DNA from 4 places in the Pedobacter folensis genome. Region 1 is predicted to be linked to each of the others. Evidence: riboswitches for the same ligand, from Rfam matches in the RefSeq annotation. Region 1 holds a riboswitch; each other region holds the start of a gene.

Region 1 (3,150 bases):
ATAAAGTCCTGCAATGGCCAGTTTTGGTGCACTTTGATCATTCTGTTCAATATATTGCCTGCGAATGTTACCTCCTCCCAGCAATTCGAGACTAAAATCGTCATTTAACTGTTTGTTAAAATTTAAGGTCGCATCGGTATTGTTCTCATTCACGGTGAAAGCACTTTCCGTGTACGAGCCAAAAGGCGTGCCGTTCGTACCATAAGCAATCCTCACTTTACGCCTATCATTGTAATAATCTGTTCCGGTTCTGAAATTGAAATCAAGTCCGTCAATAATTTTATAATTCAGTGCAACACTTCCAATAATACGGTTACGGTTTTGCGATACGGTATTCTCGTAAGCTACCCAATATGGATTGCTGTAATAGCTGTTGTTCCAGTTAAACGTTTTTCCATTTTCATCCAAATAATTTTTCAATTGGTTAATATCAACCTGACGACCAAACCAGGTAAACTGCAACATGGTACTGGTTGATCTTGAACCACCCGTTCCAGGTAAGTTATCAGAGTTAAGTCTGCTGTAGTTTGCGTTCGCTGTTAAACTTAATTTAGGGGTTATTTTTAAGGTAGTATTCAGCACAAATGAATTTTTGCCCTGTCCGGAGTTAGGCACAATACCCACCTGTTTTAAGTTGTTGTATGATATCCGATAGTCGTACTTTTCACCTGCATCTGCAACCGATACGCCATTGTTTAATGAATATCCGGTTTGAAAGAAGTCGCGCACATTATCAGGGTGTGCTACAAATGGAACCGCCACTCCTTTCGAATAAAATTGTGGAATTAATCTGCCATCCAATTTTGGTCCCCAGCTTTCGTCTACTCCATCATTAAGGCCTTTACCTGCACCATCTACATAACTGAACTGACCTTCTGAACCCTGACCAAAGGCATTTTGATAAACGGGAAGGGTGAGTAACGTTTCTAAAACGGCATTTGAATTGACCTCAATTCCCAATCCTTTTTTCGATTTACCGGTTTTGGTTTTAATGAGGATAACCCCTGCTGCAGCCCTCGAACCATATAGTGCCGCGGCATTTGGTCCTTTTAACACACTTATTGATTCTATATCTTCGGGATTGATATCCGAAATGGTATTTGCATAATCTCTTGCCCCAGCCGAATTTAACTGAGAATTGTCTACCGGAATTCCGTCAACCACAAATAAAGGCTGGTTATTTCCGGCAATAGAGGTTTCACCTCTGATGACTACCCGTGATGAACCCATACTCCCCTGGCTATTGGTTACCCTTACACCGGCTATTTTTCCGGCGAGTGCATTTACCAGGTTGGATTCTTTAGCTTCAGCCAAATCCTGTCCTTTCAATTCCTGAACCGCATAACCGAGCGATTTCTTCTGTCTTGAAATACCCAGGGCCGTAACCACTACTTCATCCAGCGCATTATCGCTCGACTGGAGAATGACTGAAATCGGGCCGGCATTTTTATTGATCTGTATTTCCTGGCTCTTAAAACCGATGTAAGAAAACAACAGGGTACCTTTATCTGGTGCATTGATAGAGAAAGCGCCCTTTGCATCAGAAATCGTGGCTTGTTTAGTTTCTTTTATTAAAACGGAAACACCAGGGAGTGTTTCACCATCTGCCGACTTTACCGTTCCGGTAACCTTCGCATCCTGAGCGGAAAGCTTTTGCGCGATGAGGAGCAGCAAGATAAACGCTATTGATTTTAAATTTTTAAACATATTGTGTAGTTAATAATTAGTTAAAAGGGATAATAATTTTGGGCAAAACCATTTCACCACGACTAAAACGTGTTTGTTTTTAAAGCAAATAAGGATTGGTTAGTCTAAAAAAGCCTGTTAAAACGGAGCAATTTTAACAGACTCCACGCATTCGGAAGCCTGCGTTAGGGTTTACATCAATGGATTTCAGCTCGTCTGTCTTTTTCATTTGAATGATTTTATTTAATGCATAATTTAATCTCAAGAACGCATTCAGGGCAAAAAAAAAGCACCCCTTAAATCAGAAGTGCTCCATATAATTCTTATAAGGATAACGCAAACAACTGACTTAACTACCCCAGATTCATCCGGGATGGAATTAGCACCATTTCTAAAAATTAGATGGTTGCTAAGGCTTCACAGGGCCATTCCCTCCGCCTTTCTTGATAAGTATTTTAAAATAACTGGGGCAAAGGTATAATTAATTCCATTTATCCTATAGTTTTTATAGATTTTTATTCAAATATTTTTTCTTTGGCAATTACATCCCTATATTTGTCGACTAATTTAGTCGATTAAACACATCCCAATGAAACTCAAATCCCTATTAACAGCCCTATTGGCCATATCAACCACCTTTACCTATGCACAGGAACATACTACATTAGCAAATAACCAGGCGAAAAAACTTCAGGAGAAAAAACAAAAAACTTTTGTTGCCCTTGGTAGCTGGCGCGGGATAGCTAAAGTAAAGGAAGGATTAGAAATCCCTTTCAACTTCGAGATCAGTGAAAAAAGCGGACAGCAGAAATTATATTTTCGTAATGCCGAAGAGCGTTTTGAGGGTGGTCTGATTAAACAAACATCCGATTCACTTTTCGTTAAACTGGACCAGTTTGATAACGAACTCGCCTTTGCCATAGACGGCGACCAGTTAACCGGTACATTAAGGAAACAGGATAATACAGGTAAAGCTTTGGTGATTGTTGCCGAGCGAAAAAATTACCGTTTCAAAACGACAGCTAAACCTGCAACAGCAGATTATTCCGGCAGTTATGATGTGGTTTTTAAATCTCCCAATGGCAAAGCGGAAAAAACAGTAGGTTTATTTAAACAGACGGGAAACAAACTAACAGGTACTTTTTTACGGGTGACCGGCGATTCGCGTTACCTGGAAGGTGTTGTAGAAGGAAATGAATTTCAACTTTCGAGCTTCATTGGCTCCTCTCCTGCCTATTACAAAGGAACTTTCCAGGCAGATGGTTCGTTAACAGGCGAAATTTTAGGTGCAAGGGGAAGTCAGCCTTTTACCGGAACCAAAAACAAAGATGCAGCCCTACCCGATCCTTACAAACTTACTTATCTGAAAAAAGGATACAAAACACTTGATTTTAGCTTTCCTGATGTAAACGGTAAAAAGATTTCGTTAAAGGATGAGAAATACAAAAACAAGGTGGTGATTTT
Region 2 (3,150 bases), 530 kb from region 1:
TAGGTATAATTTCCAGAAGCGACTAACTGGCGGATATTATTTTCTGCTTCAAAAACGGCCCTCACACCTGCAGGCAATTGATCTTTGGCCTTTTCCATTACATCGAAGGGTAAAATGCCTAATGCACCACCTTCTAATTGGGTAAGTTGTTTTGGTGTTAATAATTTAATGGCAGTTACTTTAACTTGTCCATTAAAATCGGCAAATTTTGTTCTGGCAATGATCGTCCAGAGTAAAGCCTGGATATCATGTTGGTCTACATCAGGATGTTTCTCAGCGCTTTTCAGAATAGAAACCACAATTTCTTCCTTCGGACCTAAAACTGGTGCAAACATATAACCATCGCCTTTTGATGGCGCAAAAGTTCCGGCTTTTAAACAATAACTTTTATTGGTCATTTCGTATAAACCTTCGCAAAGTACAAAACCACCCTCTGGGTTTTTAGGCAATAAATATAATGGCTGGGCCTTTAAATTTAATGAATTAATGAAATCAGGTAGCTTTTCGCCTTCTCTGTTTACATCTTCAAAGCTGGTGGTAATGGCAGCGGGCTGTTTTAAAAACTTGTCTACCCCTAAGGCTTTAGCACCCTGAGCAGTGCCTACTTTTAACAGTTTGTCTTTTAAACCTCCGAATTGGGCGTTTGCGCTGCTTAAACCTATTACAGTAAAGAGCAGGCCTAAACATAGGGCTTTTGTATTTTTCATCATGATTAAATTTAGATAGGTAACACAAACTTAGAATTTTAAGCGTTAATTTCTTATTAAAAGTTTCGCATTGTCATCACACCATAAAAATACACCATTCATTTTCAGTGCGTTAATGTAATTTCGAAATTTTATTTTGTGGATTAAAATTAAATTCAGACATTTGGAATATTATTTGGCAGAAAGCTAAATAAAAGTCAATCTTCACAGGTTGATTTATAAAGAAGTGGCGAGAGACTGGCTCGATGACCCACTGGCAACCCTCAGAAAGAGAAGGTGCCAATTCCTGACCGGATAACATGGTGTTATTTGGAGATATAAATTAGAACTGATGAAAACATTAAATCTTCAATCGCTAAGCGAACCCAGTGCTAACCTTAAAAAGGTAGAACGGACTTCTATTTCTTTTATTTGTTGCGAGATGCGTGCGATTACTTGTATGTGCTGTTGCATACAGTAATTTAAAAATCTTCCTTTTTTGTTTCTTTCAAATTGGAAGGTCCCGCGAAATCGGGATACGCCCTGTTAGGTTTTAGGATTACCCTAATTTCCACCTATCTAAATCACACCAAAAAAAAAATAGAAATTATGTCAACATCATATAAATTTGAAACTTTACAATTACACGCTGGTCAGGAAATAGATCCTACAACTGGATCAAGAGCGGTTCCTATTTATCAAACCACTTCTTACGGCTTTAAAAATGCCGAACATGGGGCTAATTTATTTGCTTTAAAAGAGTTTGGAAATATCTATACCCGGATCATGAATCCAACCAACGATGTTTTCGAAAAACGTATTGCGGCTTTAGAAGGTGGTGTAGCTGCTTTGGCCGTAGCCTCAGGACAAGCCGCTCAATTTATAGCCTTAAACAACATATTGGAAGCTGGAGACAGTATCGTTTCTTCATCTCACATTTACGGTGGAACTTATAATCAATTTAAAGTAGCTTTCAAACGTTTGGGTATACATGTCGATTTTGCAAATCCGGATGTGCCTGAAGAATTTGAAAACAAAATTACCGATAAAACCAAAGCGATCTTTTTAGAAACCATTGGCAATCCGGCGTTTAGTGTTCCTGATTTCGAAAAAATTGCGGCCATTGCAAAAAAATATGATCTGCCATTGGTGGTCGATAATACTTTCGGCGCAGGTGGTTATTTGTTTAAACCCTTAGAGCATGGCGCCAATATCGTGGTCGAATCGGCAACGAAATGGATTGGTGGCCACGGTACCAGTATTGGCGGTGTAATCGTTGATGGTGGAAATTACAACTGGGGCAATGGAAAATTCCCACAATTCTCTGAGCCTTCGGAAGGTTATCATGGTTTGGTTTTTAGCGATGTTTTTGGCATCGGCGGACCATTCGGCAATATCCAGTTTATTATCCGGGCCCGTGTAGAAGGATTAAGAGATCTTGGACCGGCCTTATCCCCTTTCAATTCTTTTCTTTTATTACAAGGATTAGAAACTTTATCGCTCCGCGTTCAGCGCCATGTAGATAATGCATTAGAATTAGCCACCTGGTTAGAAAACCATCCATTGGTTAAAGAAGTTCAATACCCTGGTTTGGCCAGCAGCAAATACAACAACCTGGCTAAAAAATATTTAAGCAATGGTTTTGGGGCAGTATTATCGTTCGAGTTGGCCGGAAGCAAAGAAAACGCAACACAGGTAATTGATAACTTAAAACTGGTATCGCATCTGGCCAATGTAGGTGATGCCAAAACATTGATCATTCAGCCTTCAGCCACAACACACCAGCAATTAAGCGAAACAGAACAATTGGCAGCGGGTGTTAAACCAAATGCCTTAAGGGTTTCAGTCGGCATTGAGCATATTGATGATATTAAAGCCGATTTCGAACAAGCGTTCGCCACCATTAAAGCTACCGCTCCAACAGCGCATTTACAAGCCTAACCGTTAATATTCCGAATACAACAAAACAATGAGTACAACATCAACATATCACTATAATAAACAGTTCAAATTAGAGAGCGGAAAAAAAATCCGTAACCTGCAGATTGCTTATCAAACTTATGGCAAATTAAATGCAAATAAAGATAATGTGATTTGGGTTTGCCATGCACTTACCGCCAATGCTGATGTTTTTGAATGGTGGGAAGGTTTATTCGGTCAAAACTCATTGTTCAATCCGGAAGAGCATTATATCGTTTGTGCCAATGTTTTAGGTTCGCATTATGGTAGCTCGAACCCATTAAGTACCAATCCCGTAACAGGTTTGCCTTATTATCTTTCATTTCCTCAGTTTACCATCCGCGATTTAGTATCGGCACACCAGTTATTGGCATCGCATTTAGGTATTGATTATATAAAATTATTAATCGGTGGTTCGTTAGGTGGTCAGCAAGCTGTGGAGTGGAGTATTTCCGAACCGAATAAAATCGAAAACCTGATTTTGATTGCCACCAATGCAGCACAC
Region 3 (3,150 bases), on a different contig from region 1:
TTTATCCTGATCGGAGAAAATGTGCTAAATTTCCATGCTTCTGACGATAGTTATTACGAAGAATGGTTTCAGGAAGTAGAAGACGGCTGGATTGTGGGCGTAAATTTTCAGCAACACGTTATTACCGAGTTTCGCGACAATAACATCGATTATTACATTAACTTTGGTGGTGCTTTTGACAACCTGCCATGGCGCACCTTAAAACCTTTACAGTTCTTTAAAAAAGTTGAAGAACTGCTGACAAAAAGATTAAACTAAATATTTATTTTTATATAGTTAAATACACAAAATTTAAAATGGAACAACAAAATTATCAATATCAGGACAACAGTGTTTTTGTACAGGAAAAATCTGCATCTAAACGTTTCTTCGGAAATGTTTTCTTATGGATGTTCGTCGCACTAGCTGTTTCTACAGTTGCAGCTTATTTTATCGCCAGTACACCGGCGGTATTGGATTATCTTTTATCCTATAACCCACAAACAGGTAAGGGCGGCTTTACCGTTTTAGGGTACATCGCAATATTTGCTCCTCTAGGGTTAGTATTCTTAATGGGTGCTGGTATGCAAAGAATGTCTTATCAGGCATTAATTGGTGTGTTTTTGCTTTATTCTATATTAACAGGAGTAATGCTCAGCTTTATCTTGTTAACTTACTCCTTGCCATCAGTTGTAATTAGTTTTGCTGCGGCTGCTGCGATATTTGCGGTAATGGCAATAATGGGATATACCACAGATACCGATCTAAGTAAATTTGGCCCTATATTATTTGCAGGTGTAATTGGTTTGGTGATCATCAGCATAATCAATATGTTTTTAGGTAGCTCAACATTGGGTTACATTATGGGTTTTATCGGAGTGGCGATTTTTACTGCATTAACTGCGTACAAAGTTCAGGAGCTTAAAAGAATTGGTGAAGGATTAGATGAAAACGGAAACACTTTAGGTGTAAATGAGAGCAAAAAGCTAGCAATTATGGGTGCGTTGTCGCTTTATATCACTTTTATCAACTTGTTTTTGTCGCTGTTACGCATTTTCGGTAACAGAAGATAAACCTAAATAACAGAACAATATTCTTAAGGCTGCGCAGTTTTGCGTGGCCTTTGTAATTTTATTTGGTAGCGAAGCGATAATTTTTGGAATTGATGTTGCTTTGTTGCATTTTTGTATGCTTATTAAGAAAGACGGAGGGATTAGACCCAACGAAGTCTTAGCAACCTGTAACCATACAAGGTGCTAAATTCTATTCTGCAAATAGCGGAAACAGATAAGTTTAGGATTACGATTCACGTACCAACTTTTTAAATAAGCCTTTTAGGATGTAATAATGTATAATGGAAGATGTATGATATGTCTTGCCATTTGCCATTTTCCATCCCACATTTTACACAACAAATGGGTATAAGAGAAGAATTAGAAAAACGTATTTTGGTGATTGATGGTGCAATGGGTACCATGATTCAGCGATATACCTTAACCGAAGAAGATTTTAGAGGGGAGCGATTTAAAAACCATCCCTGTGATGTAAAAGGCAATAACGATTTGCTCAACATCACACGTCCGGATATTATTAAAACAATACACCTGGAGTACCTGGCGTCTGGTGCCGATATTATCGAAACCAACACGTTTAGTACACAGCGCATTTCCATGGCCGATTACCAGATGGAAGACCTTTCTTACGAAATGAGTTTCGAAGGCGCGCGAGTGGCAAAAGAAGCCGTAAACGAGTTCATGGCTGCAAATCCAGACCGTAAATGTTTTGTGGCTGGTGCTATAGGCCCAACAAACCGTACCCTTTCCATGTCGCCTAATGTAAACGACCCTGGTTTTAGGGCGGTTTATTTTGATGAGCTGGAAGCCGCTTATTACGAGCAGGTACGTGGTTTGGTTGATGGTGGTTCGGATGTATTATTAATCGAAACCATTTTCGATACTTTAAATGCTAAAGTGGCCATTGTAGCCATTAAAAAATATGAAGAGGTAATTGGCCGTAAACTGGAGATCATGATTTCCGGCACCATTACCGATGCCTCCGGAAGGACACTTTCAGGTCAAACTGCCGAAGCTTTCTTAAACTCTGTCATGCATGCAAAACCATTAAGTATTGGTTTTAACTGTGCTTTGGGTGCTAAAGAAATGCGTCCGCATATCGAGGAACTCGCTGCAAAAGCAGGCTGTTATGTTTCGGCCTATCCAAATGCAGGTTTACCAAACGAATTTGGTGCTTATGATGAACAACCGCACGAAACGGCACATTTGGTTGATGACTTTATTGCATCAGGTTTTGTGAACATCGTGGGAGGCTGTTGTGGTACTACACCAGAGCATATTGGCTGTATTGCGAAAAATGCAAGGAAAGCGGAACCCCGCAAAATCCCGGTATTGGAGCCTTACATGCGTTTAAGCGGATTGGAGCCTGTAACCATTACTCCGGAAAGCATTTTCGTGAATATTGGTGAAAGAACCAATATTACAGGATCTCCTAAATTCTCTAAACTGATTTTGGGTGGCGATTACGAAGCTGCACTGGCTGTTGCTTTGCAGCAGGTTGAAGGCGGTGCGCAGGTAATTGATGTGAACATGGATGAAGGGATGTTGGATTCAGAAGCCGCGATGACTAAGTTTTTAAACCTCATTGCTTCTGAACCGGATATTGCCAAATTGCCAATCATGGTCGATTCATCTAAATGGTCGGTTATCGAAAATGGCTTAAAATGTTTGCAGGGAAAAGGAATCGTAAACTCCATCTCATTAAAAGAGGGTGAAGATAAATTCCGCGAAAGCGCCCGCAAAATTATGCAATATGGCGCTGCAGTGGTAGTTATGGCTTTTGATGAGCAAGGTCAGGCCGATAATTATGAGCGCAGGAAAGAAATCTGTAAAAGAAGTTACGATATCCTGGTAAACGAAATTGGTTTCCCGGCAGAAGATATTATTTTCGATCCGAACATCTTAACCGTAGCAACAGGACTCGAAGAGCATAACAATTATGCCGTCGATTTTATAAATGCCACCCGTTGGATCAAAGAAAACCTGCCTCATGCTAAAGTGAGCGGAGGGGTTTCTAACATTTCTTTCTCTTTCAGGGGAAATAATACCGTTCGCGAAGCGATGCACTCTGCATTTCTTTATCACGCCATCCAGGCTG
Region 4 (3,150 bases), on a different contig from region 1:
CGGCACATTTGGATTTGGCTACATGGATTTCTATAATGACTTTGAAGATTTTAGGACAGCGGCCAATAAAGAGATTGAAAAGGTGCAGGCCAGCAAAGGTTTAATCCCTTCCTCATCAGGCGAAAATGTAATCCACTATTCGGCACTACCCTGGTTAAATTTCACTTCTTTATCACATGCCCGCAATTATGCTTATCAGGATAGCTGCCCTAAAATATCTTTTGGTAAAGTTAGAGATGAAAACGGGAGAAAAATAATGTCGGTTTCCATACACGTAAACCATGCCTTGATGGATGGCTATAACGTGGCCCAATTTGTAGATTGTTATCAGGAGCTGTTAAACAAAAAAGAAGTTAACGAATATATTTAATTCAAAACTTTAAGCAATTAAACCTAAAGCATATTTAATGTTCGGTTAATATTAGGAATTTATTTTCGGCGATGTTTATAGCTGCCGTTATTATTCCTTTTTACCTTTTGGCTGTTGTAGCCATGTGTTATATGGATACCGTTTTTAAGGCCATTATGTTTTTTGTGCTGTTGCTTATTGCCACATTTGTACTTTTTCTGTTCATCAATTATCCTATGCAATCGGTGTTTGCGGTAATCTGTTTAATGGCCTTGCTTGCTTTTAAACCTAAAGATTAATTAAAAAATGAATTATCATTTGCATTCGAGAAAGTATTTGCTATTTTTGCTGCTCGGGCAGGAAGCTTGAAAATTTAAAATTGGGGGATTAGCTCATTTGGCTAGAGCGCTTCGCTGGCAGTGAAGAGGTGATCGGTTCGAATCCGATATTCTCCACCACATTAAAGGCTACCTGTAAGGTGGCCTTTATCATTTAAAGGGTTTCTTCCCTTGCATAGCAGCTTAAATATCCACCAAGTTTGTTACATCAACAGTCATAGATATGCAATTTTCATGAGCGTTTTTACAGGTATAACCACTTTTTTTAGACTTTAAATAAAAAGACTACAAAATCTATAGGAATTATATATATTTGCTCCTGCAAGGAATAATTTTGCAGACTTATCCAGAAAGACTGAGGGAAAGGCCCTGTGATGTCTTAGCAACCTGTTGCCAAATAAGGTGCTAAATCCTTCCTCTAACCAAGGAAAGATAAGAAAGATTTCGCTAAAGAATCTGAATGAGCCTGTGGTAAATTTTAAAGATTAAAAAATGAACATTTATTTAAACACCAGCGCTGACGATACCACTCCCGAACAAAGTTTTTGCCGGGATGAAACCTGATATCTTCCAGCTGAAAGGCAACAACTATTTCGAGCGTATTATCAGGTAGTTGGGCTTACATGATGTTTCAACTTTGAACTTAATTATTTTATAAAAAGAACCCATAAAACCAAAAACCATGAAAAAATCACTACTAATTGCCATTAGTATCCTTCCGGTTGCAGCAATGGCACAGAAACCGTTCTCTATTGAGGGAACCCTGAAAAAATCATCAGCCCCCGAAAAAGTATACCTCAGTTATGCTCAGAACGGACAATCGCTTACCGATTCTACAGAATTAAAAAATGGATCATTCTCCTTTTCTGGCCATGTAGCCGATCCGGTTAGGGCATCGCTTTATAGAAAACCAGTTGAAAAAAACGGAAAAAGGGATGTATTGTCCTTTTATCTCGAAACAGGTACCCTTAAACTCGCCACCGCAGATTCTTTAAAAAATGCTTCAATTACCGGATCGAAAGTAAATGCCGATAATGATAAGTTAAAAGCACTGACCAAACCTGTACAGGATAAACTTGCAGCCATAAGCGGCGAATTTGGTAAACTTAGTCCTGAACAAAAAAAAAATAAGGCACTAACCGATTCGATTTATAAACGTTATGAAGCAGCAAGTAAGGCGCTGGAACCGATATACCTTGATTTTGCAAGGAAAAACCCTAAATCTTACATAAGCTTAAACGCAATTCAGCAGATTGCCACCAGTGAAACCGTACAGGCAGAAGCCGAACAGGTTTATGCTGGTTTAGATGGGACGGTAAAAGAAAGTAAAGCTGGTAAAGATGTTTCAATTTACTTCAACGCAGTAAAGAAAACCAAAATTGGACTTCAGGCAATCGATTTTACACAAAATGATGTAAACGATAAACCGGTAAAATTATCTGATTTTAAAGGAAAATATGTTCTGGTTGATTTTTGGGCTTCATGGTGCGGACCTTGCAGACAGGAGAATCCTAATGTAGTAGCAGCCTATAATCAGTATAAAGATAAAGGGTTTACCATATTGGGTGTTTCTTTAGATCAGCCTGGGAAAAAAGAGGCCTGGTTAAAAGCCATTGCCGATGACCAGTTAACATGGACACATGTTTCTGACCTAAAATTTTGGGACAATGCGGTAGCAAAACAATATGGAATCAGATCTATCCCGGCAAACTTTTTAATTGATCCAGATGGAAAGATTATCGCAAAAGGACTTCGTGGAGAAGCATTGAAAGAAAAACTGGCGTCGCTTCTGGAGGCTAAAAGTAAATAGATAAGAATACGGTTCAATAAAAATTAATTAATAAGTTTTAGAAATAATAAGAGAAAAAAGACAGCTGCCCTTTTATGCAAAGTGTATAAAAGGTTACCAGATAAATAATAACAGGGGCGATTGAGGCCGCCCCTGAATCAAGTGATTTATCACGGTATGTGACCAATAATGCGACTTAATGTTTAACCACTCAAACAAATATAATGAAAATATCCTAAAAAATTAGTTCGTCAATTAAATGGATGTCCCTTAGCCGTAAACGATTGTATTACTGCTTAAACTATCCTATTCTCCCAAATTACCCCATTTTTCTTCTTAAAGCATTGTGTTGATTTAAGGCTAGGCAGTTTTTCTGTTAGCAATGAAATCGCTGTGGGTAAAATTTCAATATCTGCCATGAATTGGGACCTGGCATCAACATTCATTAACTAAAACCATCATAAATGAAACGAAAGTTATTTTCGCTTATTATACTGTGCCTTTTTGCAGTCTTTAATGCCAGGGCACAAACCAAAGTTATTACAGGAAAGGTAATAGCTGTGGCAGACGGGCTGCCCATTCCTGCTGTTTCTGTAAGAATAGCGGGCAGTAAAATTGCCACGCAAACTGATGCAGACGGGAGGTTTTCCATCGTTGCTCCATCTTCGGCAAAA

What was found. Region 1 has a riboswitch for S-adenosylmethionine ahead of AC04QZ_RS04620 (SusC/RagA family TonB-linked outer membrane protein). Riboswitches for the same ligand answer to the same signal wherever they lie in the genome.
Region 2: another riboswitch for S-adenosylmethionine. It lies ahead of AC04QZ_RS02475 (O-acetylhomoserine aminocarboxypropyltransferase/cysteine synthase family protein); the one in region 1 lies ahead of AC04QZ_RS04620 (SusC/RagA family TonB-linked outer membrane protein).
Region 3: another riboswitch for S-adenosylmethionine. It lies ahead of metH (methionine synthase); the one in region 1 lies ahead of AC04QZ_RS04620 (SusC/RagA family TonB-linked outer membrane protein).
Region 4: another riboswitch for S-adenosylmethionine. It lies ahead of AC04QZ_RS15325 (redoxin domain-containing protein); the one in region 1 lies ahead of AC04QZ_RS04620 (SusC/RagA family TonB-linked outer membrane protein).

What each region holds. Positions count from the first base shown of each region.
Region 1 is NZ_JBWJIF010000001.1:1,151,899-1,155,048, forward strand. Features, by position in the region: gene AC04QZ_RS04620 (SusC/RagA family TonB-linked outer membrane protein) at 1-1,707, opposite strand, end outside; SAM riboswitch class I at 2,033-2,139, opposite strand; gene AC04QZ_RS04625 (peroxiredoxin family protein) at 2,276-3,150, shown strand, end outside.
Region 2 is NZ_JBWJIF010000001.1:623,547-626,696, reverse strand. Features, by position in the region: gene AC04QZ_RS02480 (hypothetical protein) at 1-710, opposite strand, end outside; SAM riboswitch class I at 921-1,031, shown strand; gene AC04QZ_RS02475 (O-acetylhomoserine aminocarboxypropyltransferase/cysteine synthase family protein) at 1,296-2,627, shown strand; gene AC04QZ_RS02470 (homoserine O-acetyltransferase family protein) at 2,656-3,150, shown strand, end outside.
Region 3 is NZ_JBWJIF010000002.1:922,419-925,568, forward strand. Features, by position in the region: gene AC04QZ_RS12555 (hypothetical protein) at 1-258, shown strand, start outside; gene AC04QZ_RS12560 (Bax inhibitor-1/YccA family protein) at 297-1,052, shown strand; SAM riboswitch class I at 1,169-1,273, shown strand; gene metH (methionine synthase) at 1,395-3,150, shown strand, end outside.
Region 4 is NZ_JBWJIF010000003.1:163,891-167,040, forward strand. Features, by position in the region: gene AC04QZ_RS15310 (CatA-like O-acetyltransferase) at 1-370, shown strand, start outside; gene AC04QZ_RS15315 (hypothetical protein) at 442-648, shown strand; tRNA gene AC04QZ_RS15320 (tRNA-Ala) at 731-807, shown strand; SAM riboswitch class I at 1,027-1,126, shown strand; gene AC04QZ_RS15325 (redoxin domain-containing protein) at 1,370-2,497, shown strand; gene AC04QZ_RS15330 (SusC/RagA family TonB-linked outer membrane protein) at 2,941-3,150, shown strand, end outside.